2 regions of the Rhizobium sp. R86522 genome follow, and region 2 is predicted to be linked to the other one. Evidence: predicted binding sites of a transcription regulator. Region 2 holds the regulator's gene; the other holds the start of a gene.

Region 1 (3,418 bases), 2.5 Mb from region 2:
GATCGTGGCCATGCCATCAACGAAAGCGCTGATGACCCCTGCCGTCAGGGTCTGGTGCTCGACCATCGGCAGATGACCGCAATTTCTCAGAAGAACCGTCTGCACCTGGGGCAGGAGCTTCGATACCCGCAACTGATGCGCCGAAGGAACGATGGCGTCCTCGGCTCCGACGATATTGAGCACCGGCCGCCGGATCTCGGATAGATCGCTGACCAGGCTTGTTGCCGACATGAAGCGAATGCAGGCTGCGATGTCCTCGGGCCGGGCTTGCTGCAACTGCAGCCGCACTTCTTCCATGGCCGCCACGGCGCGTTCGTTTTGCCAGGGACAACCTTTGTCGAAGACGCATTCTATCGATCCCCAGCGGAATTGCTCGCTGGTGGAGATCCAGCGCTGGAAGAACTGGCGAAACAGGAGAGGGCCAATGCGTGGTACTCGCAACAACTTGGCTGGAAGTCGTTCCTGGCCTTCGAAACGACCGCAGGCAAAGGCGCCGATCAGAACGATGGACTTCACGAGTTCCGGGTAATGCCGGGCGATCAGGAGAGACACGAAGCCGCCGGTCGAATGGCCGATCAGCGTCACCGGCCTGCCGCCGAAGTCTCGCTGGATCGCTTCGGCGTAGGCGGAAGCGACGGCTTCGGGCGTGATCGCCTGGCCTGGCTCCGTTAGTTTCCAGGGATGATGTCCTGGCAGGGCGTAAGCGGCACTGCGCGCCCTTCGCACGACGTCTGGGGAATAGGTGCGCCAGAAGGACGGGGCCATGACCATGCCGTGAATCAGGACAAAGTCCTGCGGCAGGTCGTTAGCTCCAATCCATTCGGCAGGCGGCGGGGACAGTGTCATCAGGTTTCACCTCGGCGGCGCAACGTGAAGCTGTTCGCAATTGTTCCATCTCCGTGTCGTCGTCTCTCGGTGCAGCTCCTTGAGGTCCAGCGTTAACGTAATCCCGCTGCGCTCCTGATTGCGGCTCAAGAACAAAGCCTGAATCTGCCGGAGTCATCGATTCGTCGCTGATTCGTTCCCAGCCTGTTCCGGGTGTGCAAGGCTCTGATCGGACTCAGCTTTCTGCCGAATTCTGGGATGAATGCATCAAGCGCCTTGCCTTTGCCCTCCTTCGTCGCCATGTGTTGGCCGAGGGTGCCGGTGTGCGGAAAAGCGCGGTCCCGACTAGCGGAGCGGTCTTTGAATACGCAACCCATGATCCTGAGTGGCCGCGGCGTCAGTGCTGTGCTGGGGCCAACCAATACCGGCAAGACCCATTTCGCCATCGAACGCATGGTCGCGCACGGGTCGGGCATCATTGGTCTGCCGCTGAGATTGCTTGCCCGAGAGGTCTATACGCGCGTGGTCGAGCGTGTCGGCGCACAAAACGTGGCACTCGTGACCGGTGAGGAGAAAATCAGCCCGCCGAAAGCGCGCTTCTCCGTTTGCACGGTCGAGGCGATGCCGCGCGAAACCAAGGCTGCCTTCGTTGCCATCGACGAGATCCAGCTCGCGGGCGATCTGGAGCGCGGGCATATCTTCACCGATCGTCTGCTGCATCTGAGGGGGCGCGAGGAAACCCTGCTTCTCGGTTCGGCGACGATGAAGTCGATCCTCATTCAGCTCTTGCCCGGGATCACCATCGTCGAACGACCCCGCCTGTCGCAGCTTTTCTATGCAGGCCAGAAGAAGATCACGCGTCTGCCGCAGCGGACAGCCATCGTCGCGTTTTCCGCGGAAGAAGTGTATGCGATTGCCGAGCTGATCCGCCGCCAGAGGGGCGGGGCGGCTGTCGTGTTGGGTGCGCTCAGCCCACGGACGCGCAATGCCCAGGTCGGTCTCTACCAGGAAGGCGATGTCGAATACCTGGTGGCGACCGATGCCATCGGCATGGGTCTCAACCTCGACGTCGACCATGTCGCCTTTGCGCAGGATCGAAAGTTCGACGGCTATCAGTTTCGCAACCTCAATCCGGGCGAGCTTGGCCAGATCGCGGGTCGTGCCGGGCGTCACATCAAGGATGGCACGTTCGGTGTGACCGGACGGGTGGCTCCCTTCGATGAAGAGCTGGTCGAACGGCTGCAAACGCATCAATTCGATTCCGTCAAAGTTTTGCAATGGCGGACTGAAAAATTCGATTTCTCGTCGATTGCTGGCCTGCAGAGAAGCCTCGATGCGGTGCCGCGTGTCGAAGGATTGACGCGCGCGCTGCCGGCGACGGATCAGCAGGCGCTGGAGTATCTTTCGCGCTATCCCGAGATCGCCGACATCACCAATCGACCCGAGCGGGTGGAAAAACTCTGGGAAGCCTGCGCGCTGCCCGACTATCGGCGCATTACGCCTGCACAGCATGCTGATCTGATTCAGAGTCTGTATTTTGATTTGGTCAGGCGGGGCACCGTCAACGAGGACTTTCTCGCCGAGCAGGTGCGCCGAGCCGATCGCACCGACGGCGAAATCGATACGCTGTCGGCGCGGATCGCGCAGATCAGAACGTGGACTTATGTGTCGAACCGGCCCGGCTGGCTTGCCGATCCGACACACTGGCAAGAAAAGACGCGGGAAATCGAAGACCGATTGTCCGATGCGTTACATGAACGGTTGACGAAACGCTTTGTTGATCGCAGGACATCTGTGCTCATGAAGCGCTTGAGAGAGAATGCGATGTTGGAAGCTGAAATCAGTGTGAACGGCGATGTCTTCGTGGAAGGCCATGCCATGGGACAACTTGCGGGGTTCCGGTTCACGCCGATCTCCGGCATGGAGGGCCCGGACGCGAAGGCCGTTCAGGCGGCCGCCTACAAGGCGCTGGCGCTGGAATTCGAGGCGCGCGCCGCGCGCCTGCACGCTTCCGGCAATAATGATCTTGCCATCGGCTCGGACGGTCTCGTTCGCTGGCTGGGCGATCCTGTCGCGCGTCTGATCGGGACGGACCACATCCTGCATCCCCGTGTCATCCTGCTGGCCGATGAACAGCTGACCGGCATGGCCCGGGATCACGTTGCCGCCCGCATCGAACGTTTCGTCAATCACCATATCTCGACGGTCCTGAAGCCGCTCGACGATCTGTCGCGCGCCGAAGACCTGCAGGGCCTTGCCAAGGGTCTGGCCTTCCAGCTGGTCGAAAACCTGGGCGTTCTGTTCCGCCGTGATGTCGCAGATGACGTCAAGACCCTAGATCAGGATGGCCGCGCATCGATGCGCCGTTATGGTGTGCGCTTCGGTGCCTACCACATCTTCATGCCGGCCCTTCTCAAGCCGGCGCCGGCAGAACTTATCACGCTCCTTTGGGCGCTGAAACATGACGGTCTGGACAAGCCGGGTTACGGCGATCTGATCCCGGTATTGGCTGCCGGCCGCACCTCCGTCGTCACCGATCCGAGCTATGAGCGCATGTTCTACAAGCTCGCCGGCTTCCGGTTCCTCGGCAAGC
Region 2 (3,418 bases):
GCCTGGAAATGGTGCTCATTGTCGCTCACACCGTCTCCGGCTGGGGCGGCGGCTACGTCTTCCCGCGTCTGCCGGCATGGTTCATGCCCGGCGCAATCGCCGGCATGCTCTTGCTGATGCTACTCAGAACCCCGATCAGGCATGTCGGCACGGCTCTCATCGTCGCAACGCTCGCTGCTGCCTTCCTTGCTCCACGACCCCCGGGTGGCGAACTGATGATCAGCGAGGACGCTCGGTTGGTCGCGATTCGGGTCGCAAATGACGACACGTCCATCATTGCAATCAACCGAGCCCGCCCGCCTGCCTTCATCTTCGATCAATGGCGACCCGTGCTCGGCATCGATGAACCAAGGCGCCCGGTGATGCTCGAGACCGCCCCCCTGCCGCCAGCGCCAGAATGGCGTAATGGCCAAACCCTGTCGGAGGAGCAGCGCAAACTCGCAGAGGCTGTATTTTATAGCCTACTCAAGGCCGCCGGGAGAGAACAGTTCACCTGCGTAAAGCAGGCCTGTGCCATCAGACTGGAGAACGGCAACACGCTGCTGACGCTGGAACGCCCGGACCTCATCGGCGCAGCCTGCGACCGCGCTGATATCGTGGTTCTGTCGGCGCGCACGCGCGTCAAAACCTGCCGCTCTGGCGCGCTCCTGATTTCCGAGGCGAGCCAGCGCGCAACCGGCTCCCTCGAGGTCGCGGGCCTAGCCGCCACCTCACAAGCCATGACGGTCAGGTCAGCGCTCGACGGACCCTCAAGACCTTGGACTGCGCACCGACTTTACGACTGGCGCAGCGGCCTTTCCGATAACACGCATGAATTTGCGGGTCCGACTAGGAACGTCCGACCGAGGCCGAAGCCCGATCAGTGATAGCGGCGAATGAGGCCCACCAGCTTGCCCTGGATCTTGACGCGATCCGGCGGGAAGATACGGGTTTCGTAAGCCGGATTGGCGGCCTCCAGCGCAATCGATGCGCCGCGGCGGCGGAAGCGTTTGAGTGTCGCCTCCTCGTCGTCGACGAGCGCCACGATGATGTCACCGGGATTGGCGTTCGAGGCATTGCGGATGATAACCGTATCGCCGTCAAGAATACCGGCCTCAATCATCGAATCGCCCTTGACCTCAAGCGCGTAGTGATCGCCCGCGCCGATCATCTCCGCCGGTACCGTGATGTCGTGAGTGTTGTTCTGAATGGCTGAAATCGGCACACCGGCTGCGATTCGGCCCATGACCGGAACCGAGACGGACGAGCCGTTGTCTTCGACGGGCGGCTTTGTCAGTGCTGGCGCCGGCGGCGTCTTGCCGAGACTGCCCTCGATCACGCTCGGCGCAAAGCCGCGGCGCGGCTGGATGCTTGGCGAATAGGCTTCCGGAAGCTTGATGACCTCCAGTGCACGAGCCCGGTTCGGCAAGCGTCGGATGAAGCCGCGTTCCTCGAGCGCAGTGATCAGGCGATGGATCCCGGATTTCGATGCGAGGTCCAGCGCATCCTTCATCTCGTCGAAGGACGGCGGGACACCCGATTCCTTCATCCGTTCATGGATGAAGAGAAGCAGTTCCTGTTGCTTGCGCGTCAGCATATGCGGTGCCCCCGAGGTGAAACAAATACAGAACAGACACTATATGTTCCAGTTGTGTTCCGCAAGGGGATAAATTTTTGTGAAGAGCCAGTGATAAAATGCGATAGCCGCGGACAAAGGTCTTGAAACTGTCGGATTTTGGCGTGTTGCAGAGGAGAGTGCAGATCCGCCCCCCACACATCAGGCAAACCGCCCTCAAGGATGCTGTAAATGCTGAAGGATATCGAGAAGCTCGTTCTGGGAAAGTCGTCATCCGATCTTTCGTCAGCAGAGCAGAAGGTGCTGAAGCGGGCGCGCGAGCGACGCACGGTGTCGACCAATGCCGGCGAGGACTTTCTGGCTCATGCCACGTTCGGCCAGCGGGTCGCTGATGGCATCGCACGGGTCGGTGGTTCCTGGGGTTTCATCATCGGCTTCATGCTGTTTTTGGTCGCCTGGGTCATCCTCAACACGGTGATTCTGGCAACAGGTGCGCTCGATCCTTATCCGTTCATCTTCCTGAACCTGCTCTTGTCGATGCTCGCCGCCATCCAGGCACCGATCATCATGATGAGCCAGAACCGCCAGACCGAGCGGGATCGCTTCATGGCGGCGAAAGACTACGAGATCAATCTCAAGGCAGAGATCGAGGTATTGGCCTTGCACCACAAGATCGACGAGGAGGTGGTGAAAGAGCTGCGCGAGGCGCGCCAGGAGATTAATGCGCTGCGCCAGGCGATCGAGACCCTTTCAAGCCAGGCGCACAATTCTCAAGACTGAAGAATTAATCGAGAGCAAACATGTCCAATCCCATTTCCTCAGCCCGCGCCATCGATCATCTCGTCCTGCCGGTCTTCGAGCTCGAAACCGCCCGCGACAGGCTCGGGCGTCTCGGCTTTACCGTTGCGGCGGATGCCCGCCACCCGTTCGGCACAGAGAATGCCTGTGTGTTCTTCGCTGACGACACCTATCTGGAACCGCTGGCGGTCGGCAGCCGAGAGGACTGTCTGGAAGCGGCGCGCATGGGCAATGTCTTTGTCGCTCGCGATCAGGCCTTTCGCTTTCGACGAGGCGAGGGCCTCTCCGGCATTGTCGTGAAGACGCAGGACGCGTTGGCTGACGATTCGCAGTATCGCCAAGACGGCATGAGTGCCGGCCCTGTGCTTGATTTCGCACGCCAGTTTCGTTTTCCGGATGGGCGGACCGCGGAGGGTTCGTTCCGCCTCGCCTTTGCCGCAGACCTGCGCGCGCCTGATTTCTTCGCCTTCGCCTGTCAGCGCATCAATCCTCTCCCGACCGATCGGGGGGCCCTGCTCGTACATGCCAATGGCGCAGCAGGGATTCGAAGCGTGGTGCTGGTCGAAGAGAACCCGAGCGACTTCCAATATCTGCTGGAAATGGTCCTCGACCAGCGCGATGTCACGGCCCATTCCTTCGGCCTCTCCATCCAGGCCGCCCATACGTCCGTCGATGTCCTGACACCGGAGGGTTTCCGGCTTCACTTCGGACAGGACGTGGCGGTCTCGGAACGGGGGCTCGTCGGGGCAGCCGTGGTTTTCGCGGTTGATGATCTCGGCGTGACAGAAGCCTGCCTCGCTGCTAAGGGCGTCACCTATCAAAAAACGGGCGCACGCCTCGTCGTCGCGCCGGAGAAGGGGCAGGGTGTTACCTTTGCCTTCGAGGAGTTGAAATGAGCGTGTCCCCCAATTCGGAAGTCGTCGTTGGCGAAGGCGCGGCCAAGGCCGTCTTCTCCCAGAAGGGCCGTTTTGCCTTGATCGCTGGTCCCTGCCAGATGGAAAGCCGCGACCATGCCTTCATGATCGCCGGCCAGCTCGTCGAGCTCTGCCGCGAACTCGGACTCGG

What was found. Region 2 encodes LexA, which represses DNA repair genes until DNA is damaged. Its sites were predicted from a motif close to TGTTCNNNNTGTGTTCNG; they were not measured.
Region 1: the regulator LexA is predicted to act here: its motif matches at 1,020-1,037, upstream of SJY08_RS20095 (helicase-related protein).

The regions. Positions count from the first base shown of each region.
Region 1 covers NZ_JAXHBX010000001.1:4,162,137-4,165,554, forward strand. The annotation lists gene SJY08_RS20090 (alpha/beta fold hydrolase) at 1-846, opposite strand, end outside; gene SJY08_RS20095 (helicase-related protein) at 1,201-3,418, shown strand, end outside.
Region 2 covers NZ_JAXHBX010000001.1:1,663,952-1,667,369, reverse strand. The annotation lists gene SJY08_RS07905 (ComEC/Rec2 family competence protein) at 1-866, shown strand, start outside; gene lexA (transcriptional repressor LexA) at 860-1,576, opposite strand; gene SJY08_RS07895 (DUF1003 domain-containing protein) at 1,787-2,335, shown strand; gene SJY08_RS07890 (VOC family protein) at 2,356-3,249, shown strand; gene kdsA (3-deoxy-8-phosphooctulonate synthase) at 3,246-3,418, shown strand, end outside.